2 linked regions of the Roseibium sp. Sym1 genome follow. Each later gene encodes a partner of the first gene's protein in a complex. Links are inferred from orthologs where the notes say so. Each region holds a gene or a part of one and is shown in the gene's direction. Other genes may lie near its edges. The genes, in order: rpsG and tig.

The links.
Region 2: the proteins of rpsG (region 1) and tig are in contact, whole or in part, in a crystal structure (PDB 3GTY), measured with the Thermotoga maritima proteins. The link is inferred for Roseibium sp. Sym1 from one-to-one orthologs. Residues at the interface, in WP_004081843.1 of Thermotoga maritima: Lys34, Lys52, Lys55, Glu59, Arg62, Gln63, Glu66, Asn67, Lys69, Val71, Arg95, Ala109, Lys110, Lys111, Gly112, Arg113, Pro114, Glu117, Glu121, Ile124, Ala125, Tyr127, Asn128, Asn129, Thr130, Gly131, Lys135, Asp139, Arg142, Met143; in WP_004081061.1 of Thermotoga maritima: Glu122, Val124, Val129, Leu130, Tyr133, Glu188, Gly259, Ile262, Tyr263, Glu266, Ser270, Glu273, Gln274, Glu277, Arg308, Gln311, Ile312, Ser315, Tyr316, Glu325, Arg329, Arg336, Leu363, Phe366, Trp367, Arg373, Leu377, Arg381, Leu384, Glu387.

Annotation. Positions count from the first base shown.
Region 1 is NZ_CP114786.1:4,523,692-4,526,986, forward strand. What follows is about bases 22-2,999. They hold rpsG (30S ribosomal protein S7), read left to right. Parts: upstream 22-1,264; coding sequence 1,265-1,735; downstream 1,736-2,999. Other genes in these bases: O6760_RS20615 (regulator), read left to right, coding at 22-208; rpsL (30S ribosomal protein S12), read left to right, coding at 881-1,252; fusA (elongation factor G), read left to right, coding at 1,761-2,999. Outside these bases: more of O6760_RS20615, read left to right, coding at 1-21; more of fusA, read left to right, coding at 3,000-3,295.
Region 2 is NZ_CP114786.1:4,706,876-4,710,155, forward strand. Bases 318-3,280 are described here. They hold tig (trigger factor), read left to right. Parts: upstream 318-1,105; coding sequence 1,106-2,455; downstream 2,456-3,280. Other genes in these bases: O6760_RS21515 (NAD(P)H-hydrate dehydratase), read left to right, coding at 318-661; O6760_RS21530 (ATP-dependent Clp protease proteolytic subunit), read left to right, coding at 2,659-3,280. Also shown: more of O6760_RS21515, read left to right, coding at 1-317. UniProt on the Bacillus subtilis protein: Involved in protein export. Acts as a chaperone by maintaining the newly synthesized protein in an open conformation. Functions as a peptidyl-prolyl cis-trans isomerase.

The DNA of each region.
Region 1 (3,295 bases):
CGCGATCACCATTCACGCGCTGCTGACGGCGCCGGATGACGACGACGCAGTCCGCAAGACACTTGAATCACTGTCCGCGCAGGGCTTTGCCGAAGCGGAACTCGATCAGATCGGCGTCATGGACGGCGAGCCGGACGACCCCGTCTATGAGGGCGCCTATCAGGACGCCCTTTCCGGCAACGTGGCCATCGTGACCTTCACCGCCTGACGGCGGGGCAGGACCGGAAATGATCCTGTAAAAGCGTCGCGCCGGGAGAGGGGCAGACCTGCGGAAACGGCATGGCGGCGCCTTGGGGGCTGCATGTGTCGTGCGCCGTGCGGCGCGGACCTGGAATCAGGCCGTGATTTCAAGGCGGAAACCGGGTCTCCGTTTCTTGCGGTTCGTTTGAATCGCCCCGATTTGACTCATTGGATTCAGACTTGATTCAGAAATTCGGCGAGGTGCCGAATCCGGCCGCGAAAGAAAATTACAAAAACGCGCCGTAAATTGCATGCCGGCAGGCCGTATCTGCCGGAAATCATTCCGGAAATTCGGGCGGGGCAGGGGCGCGGCGCAGAAACGCGGTTTTTTCTACAAAGCACTTGACGCAATGGGTGCATATGAGTAGTTTCCGCGCATCCCAAGGGCAGGCGGTAAGAGTGAACCGTCCCGCGCTAACCAAGGCGCAGGACCCAATCCTCTTAAACGCTGCCGGGTTACATAGGCGAATACGCGTCGATTGCATGACCGCGGGGCAACTCGTGGTCCTCTGGTTTTTCGCAGCGCCTGCCGCTCATTTTGAGCGCGCGGGCGCGATTCTGCATGTCCATACGACTTGCAGGGTCAGCGGGGACTGCAGTTGCATACGAATTTTTGGATGGACAAGGTAAAGGGCAAAGAATGCCGACCATCAACCAGTTGATCCGCAAGCCGCGGAAAGATCCGCCGAAGCGGAACAAGGTGCCGGCCATGGAGGCCTGCCCCCAGAAGCGTGGTGTTTGCACCCGCGTTTACACGACGACGCCGAAGAAGCCGAACTCGGCTCTGCGTAAGGTGGCCAAGATCCGCCTGACCAACGGCTTCGAAGTCATTGGCTACATCCCGGGTGAAGGTCACAACCTTCAGGAACACTCGGTGGTGATGATCCGCGGCGGCCGCGTGAAGGATTTGCCGGGTGTGCGCTACCACATCATCCGTGGTGTGCTCGATACCCAGGGCGTCAAGGATCGTAAGCAGCGCCGTTCGAAATACGGCGCCAAGCGGCCGAAGTAAGGAGCACGTAAGATGTCCCGTCGTCACCGCGCTGAAAAACGCGAAATCAACCCGGATCCGAAATTCGGGGACGTTGTCGTCACAAAGTTCATGAACTCGATCATGTATGACGGCAAGAAATCCGCCGCCGAGCGCATCGTCTACGGTGCATTCGACGTCGTCGAGAACAAGGCGCGCGAGAACCCGATCGAGGTGTTCCACGCTGCTCTTGAGAACGTTATGCCGCAAGTGGAAGTGCGCTCCCGCCGTGTTGGTGGTGCGACCTACCAGGTGCCGGTCGAGGTTCGGAACGAGCGCCGTCAGGCACTCGCGATCCGCTGGCTGATCGCCGCTGCGCGCAACCGTAACGAAACCACGATGATCGATCGCCTGTCCGGTGAGCTGCTCGATGCGGCAAACAACCGTGGCACCGCGGTCAAGAAGCGCGAAGACACGCACCGGATGGCCGACGCCAACCGTGCGTTCTCGCACTATCGCTGGTAATTTGTGACTTCGAAGGGCTGACGCTATGTCGCGCACGCATAAAATCGAGGACTACCGCAACTTCGGCATCATGGCTCACATCGATGCCGGCAAGACCACGACCACCGAGCGGATCCTCTACTACACCGGCAAGAGCCACAAGATCGGCGAAGTTCATGACGGCGCAGCCACCATGGACTGGATGGAGCAGGAGCAGGAGCGTGGCATCACGATCACCTCTGCTGCAACCACCGCTTTCTGGAAAGAAAAGCGTCTGAACATCATCGACACCCCGGGCCACGTCGACTTCACCATTGAAGTTGAGCGTTCCCTGCGCGTGCTCGACGGTGCCGTCGCCCTTCTGGATGCAAACGCCGGCGTTGAGCCGCAGACCGAGACTGTCTGGCGCCAGGCCGACAAGTATCACGTTCCGCGGATGATCTTCGTCAACAAGATGGACAAGCTTGGCGCCGATTTCGATCGCTGCGTCGAGATGATCCGCAAGCGTCTCGGCTGCACTCCGCTGGTTATGCAGCTGAATGTGGGCGCCGAGAACGACTTTGCAGGTGTCATCGACCTTCTGGAAATGAAGGCGCTGATCTGGCAGTCCGAGAACCTGGGCGCTGCCTGGGACGTCGTCGACATTCCGGCCGACCAGGTTGACCGTGCCCAGGAAGCACGCGACGCCCTGATCGAAACCGTTGTCGAGATCGACGAAGCCGCCATGGAAGCCTACCTGGAAGGTGAAGAGCCCTCCATGGAGACGATCAAGAAACTGATCCGCAAGGGCACCATCAACAACGACTTCGTTCCGGTGTTCTGCGGTTCCGCCTTCAAGAACAAGGGTGTCCAGCCGCTGCTCGACGCCGTGGTCGACTACCTGCCGAGCCCGGTCGAAGTTCCGGACATCAAGGGCATCGATCCGAAGACCGAAGCGGAAATTTCCCGCAAGTCTTCCGACGAAGAGCCGCTTGGCCTGCTGGCATTCAAGATTGCCAACGACCCGTTCGTCGGTTCGCTGACATTCTGCCGCATCTATTCCGGTGTCCTGAACAAGGGCGTGTCCCTGCTCAACACCGTGAAGGACAAGCGCGAGCGCGTCGGCCGGATGATGCAGATGCACTCCAACTCCCGTGAAGACATCGACGTGGCCTATGCCGGCGACATCGTTGCCATCGCAGGCCTGAAGGACACCACGACCGGCGACACCCTGTGTGACCCGCTGAAGCCGGTGATCCTGGAGCGCATGGAATTCCCGGAGCCGGTCATCGAGATCGCTGTCGAGCCGAAGACCAAGGGCGACCAGGAAAAGATGGGCCTCGCGCTCAACCGCCTGGCAGCCGAAGACCCGTCCTTCCGCGTGAAGACGGACGAGGAATCCGGTCAGACCATCATCGCCGGCATGGGCGAACTGCACCTGGACATCATCGTCGACCGCATGAAGCGTGAATTCAAGGTCGAGGCGAATATCGGTGCGCCGCAGGTGGCATACCGCGAAACCATCACCAAGGTTGCCGAAGTGGATTACACCCACAAGAAGCAGTCCGGTGGTTCCGGCCAGTTTGCCCGGATCAAACTTAC
Region 2 (3,280 bases), 180 kb from region 1 along the record:
GGACGCGGTGATGGTCAATGCCTGTCACCTGACGGCCGTCATGCTGAAAAAGCTGGCGGGAGAGGACGCGATCGCGAACCTGCTGGGAGACGCGCGCCTGAACGCGATTCTGATCGGGCCGGGCTTTGGCATTGGGGAAAGGACCCGTGCCGCAGTCGGGGACATCCTGAAGGCGGGGCGGGCGACGGTGCTTGATGCGGACGCACTGACAAGTTTTGCCGATTGCCCGGAAACCTTGTTCGAATGGATCAGGGGAAACGGCTCACCTGTCATTCTGACGCCGCACGAAGGTGAATTCGCGCGGCTGTTTGCCGGGCTGGAAGGCGGAAAGCTTGAGCGCGCACGCGCGGCGGCCGCCAAGTCCGGTGCAATTGTCATTCTCAAGGGACCGGACACGGTCATCGCCGCGCCGGATGGCCGGGCGGCGATCAACCGCAACGCGCCGCCCTGGCTGGCAACCGCAGGGTCAGGCGATGTGTTGGCCGGCATTGCGGCAGGTCTGCTCGCACAGGGCGTGCCGGGCTTTGACGCGGCCGCCCAGGCGGTCTGGCTGCACGGGGAAGCCGGCCTGGAAGCGGGACCGGGCCTGACCGCGGAAGACCTTGCGCCGGCGCTGAAACCGGCGATCCGCGCGCTTGTGGAGAAAACCGGGCAGGGCTGAGGTGAGCGCCCGCTTTTTCCTTTGACGGGAAAATCAGCGGTGCTATAGAGGCCCCGCTTCAAACGCGGGGCGCCCAAAGCCTGCGCGATGCGGATGTGGTGAAATTGGTAGACACGCCAGATTTAGGTTCTGGTGCCGCAAGGCGTGGGGGTTCAAGTCCCTCCATCCGCACCATGCTTTTTGAGCTACCTGAGAAGGTTGAACGGAAGTTGGTTGAGCCGCTCATGAGCCGCGTTTTCTCCCGCAAATCCCCGCTCTCCCCTTGACACTTCAAGGTCCAAGCTTTATCGCGCTCCCATCGTGCGTCTCGGACTCTGTTCGGGGCGATGCATGGCCGTTTGAACGCTCCTGTCAAAAGGGGAGTGCAGGCAATGCGGCACACGGGATTTTAAAAACGAAACCTCCGGGGCGGATTGCCGCTCGGGATCGAGGACGACAAAACCCATGCAGGTAACCGAAACCCTTTCCGAGGGCCTCAAGCGCGAGCTGAAAATCGACATTCCGGCTGGTGATCTCGCCGCCAAGCTCGACGATTACATGGCCGACCTGAAATCCAAGGCCAACATCAAGGGCTTCCGCCCGGGCAAGGTTCCGCTCGGCCATCTGAAGAAGATGTATGGCCGCCAGGCCATGGCCGAGATCCTGTCGAACACCATCCAGGAAACCACCCAGAAGGCCGTTGAAGAGCGCTCCGAGCGCCCGGCTCTGACCCCGGAAATCGATCTGCCGGAAGAAGACGCCGAGAAGATCATGGCCGGTGACGCCGACCTGTCCTTCAAGATGACCTACGATGTTCTGCCCGAGTTCGAAATCGTCGATTTCGCCGGCATCGAGATCGAGCGTCCGGTGGTCGAGATCGACGAAAGCGAAGTCGACGAGCAGGTCGCCGAAATCGCCAAGAACAACACCCCGTTCGATGCCAAGAAAGGCAAGGCCAAGGATGGCGACCGGGTGACCATGTCCTATCTCGGCAAGATCGACGGTGAGCCGTTCGAGGGCGGTGCCGACGAGAACGGCATGCTGGTGCTCGGTTCCGGCCAGTTCATCCCGGGCTTCGAAGAGCAGCTCGTCGGCGTCAAGGCCGGCGACGAGAAGGTCGTCGAAGTCAGCTTCCCGGAAGACTACCCGGCAGCTCACCTGGCGGGCAAGGCGGCGACGTTCGACGTCGTGGTCAAGGAAGTCGCCGCTCCGGGTGAAGCCAAGATCGACGACGAGTTCGCCAAGGGCCTCGGCCTTGAGTCGCTCGACAAGCTGAAGGAAATCGTCCGCGGCCAGATCGAGGGCCAGTTCGGCCAGATGACCCGCCAGCGCGTCAAGCGCCAGCTTCTGGACAAGCTGGACGAGCATTACTCGTTCGATCTTCCCGAAAAGCTGCTGGACAGCGAATTCGATGTGGTCTGGCGCCAGGTCGAAGAGGACATGAAGCGCAACGAGAAGACCTTCGAGGACGAGGACACCACGGAAGAAGAGGCGAAGGCGGAATACCGCAAGATCGCCGAGCGCCGTGTCCGTCTCGGCCTTGTTCTCTCCGAGATCGGCGAGAAGAACGAGATCCAGGTCACCGACGAGGAACTGCAGCGCGCGCTCTATGATCGTGTCCGCCAGTTCCCGGGCCAGGAGCAGCAGGTGTTCGAATTCTACAAGAACAACCAGCAGGCCCTGGCGAGCCTGCGTGCGCCGATCTACGAGGAAAAGGTCGTCGACTACATGCTCGAGCTCGCCAAGGTGACCGACAAGACGGTGACCAAGGACGAGCTGGAGAAGCTGGTTGCAGAGGACGAGGAAGAAGCCTGACCGGTTTTCTCCCCGTCATCCCCAGATGCGGCGCTTGCTTTAACCTTGCATTCACGCCGCATCTGCCATGACTTTGCGTTGAGGGCGACATCCCATATATACGGGGTGTCGCTTTTTTCGAGTCAGGCCCAGATTCGATGCGCTTCTAGGCCTGTTTCCTGTCCGGTGACCGCCGGGCAACATCTCAAGCATATGGATGAGGTATGAAGGATCCTGTCGATATCTACATGAACACTCTCGTGCCGATGGTTGTCGAACAGACAAACCGGGGCGAGCGGGCCTTCGATATCTACTCGCGCCTGCTGAAGGAGCGCATCATCTTCATGACCGGTCCGGTCGAAGATCACGTGGCCACCCTGATCAGCGCCCAGCTTCTCTATCTGGAGGCTGAGAACCCGAGCAAGGAAATCGCGATCTACATCAACTCCCCGGGCGGACTCGTCACGTCCGGGCTGGCGATCTATGATACGATGCAGTTCATTCGGCCCGCCGTGTCGACGCTGTGCATCGGCCAGGCTGCGTCCATGGGCTCCTTGCTCCTGGCGGCCGGCGAGAAGGACATGCGCTTCATTCTGCCGAACGCGCGCGTGATGGTGCACCAGCCGTCCGGCGGGTTCCGCGGCCAGGCCGCCGACATCATGCTGCATGCCCAGGAAATCCTGGCCATGAAGCGGCGGCTGAATGACATTTATGTCAAGCATACCGGACAAAGCCTGGATCAGGTCGAAGAGGCGCTCGAGCGCGACAACTTCATGACCGCGGAGCGTGCCAAGGAGTTCGGTATTGTTGACAAGGTCATTTCTGACCGCATGACGCTTGGCGCTG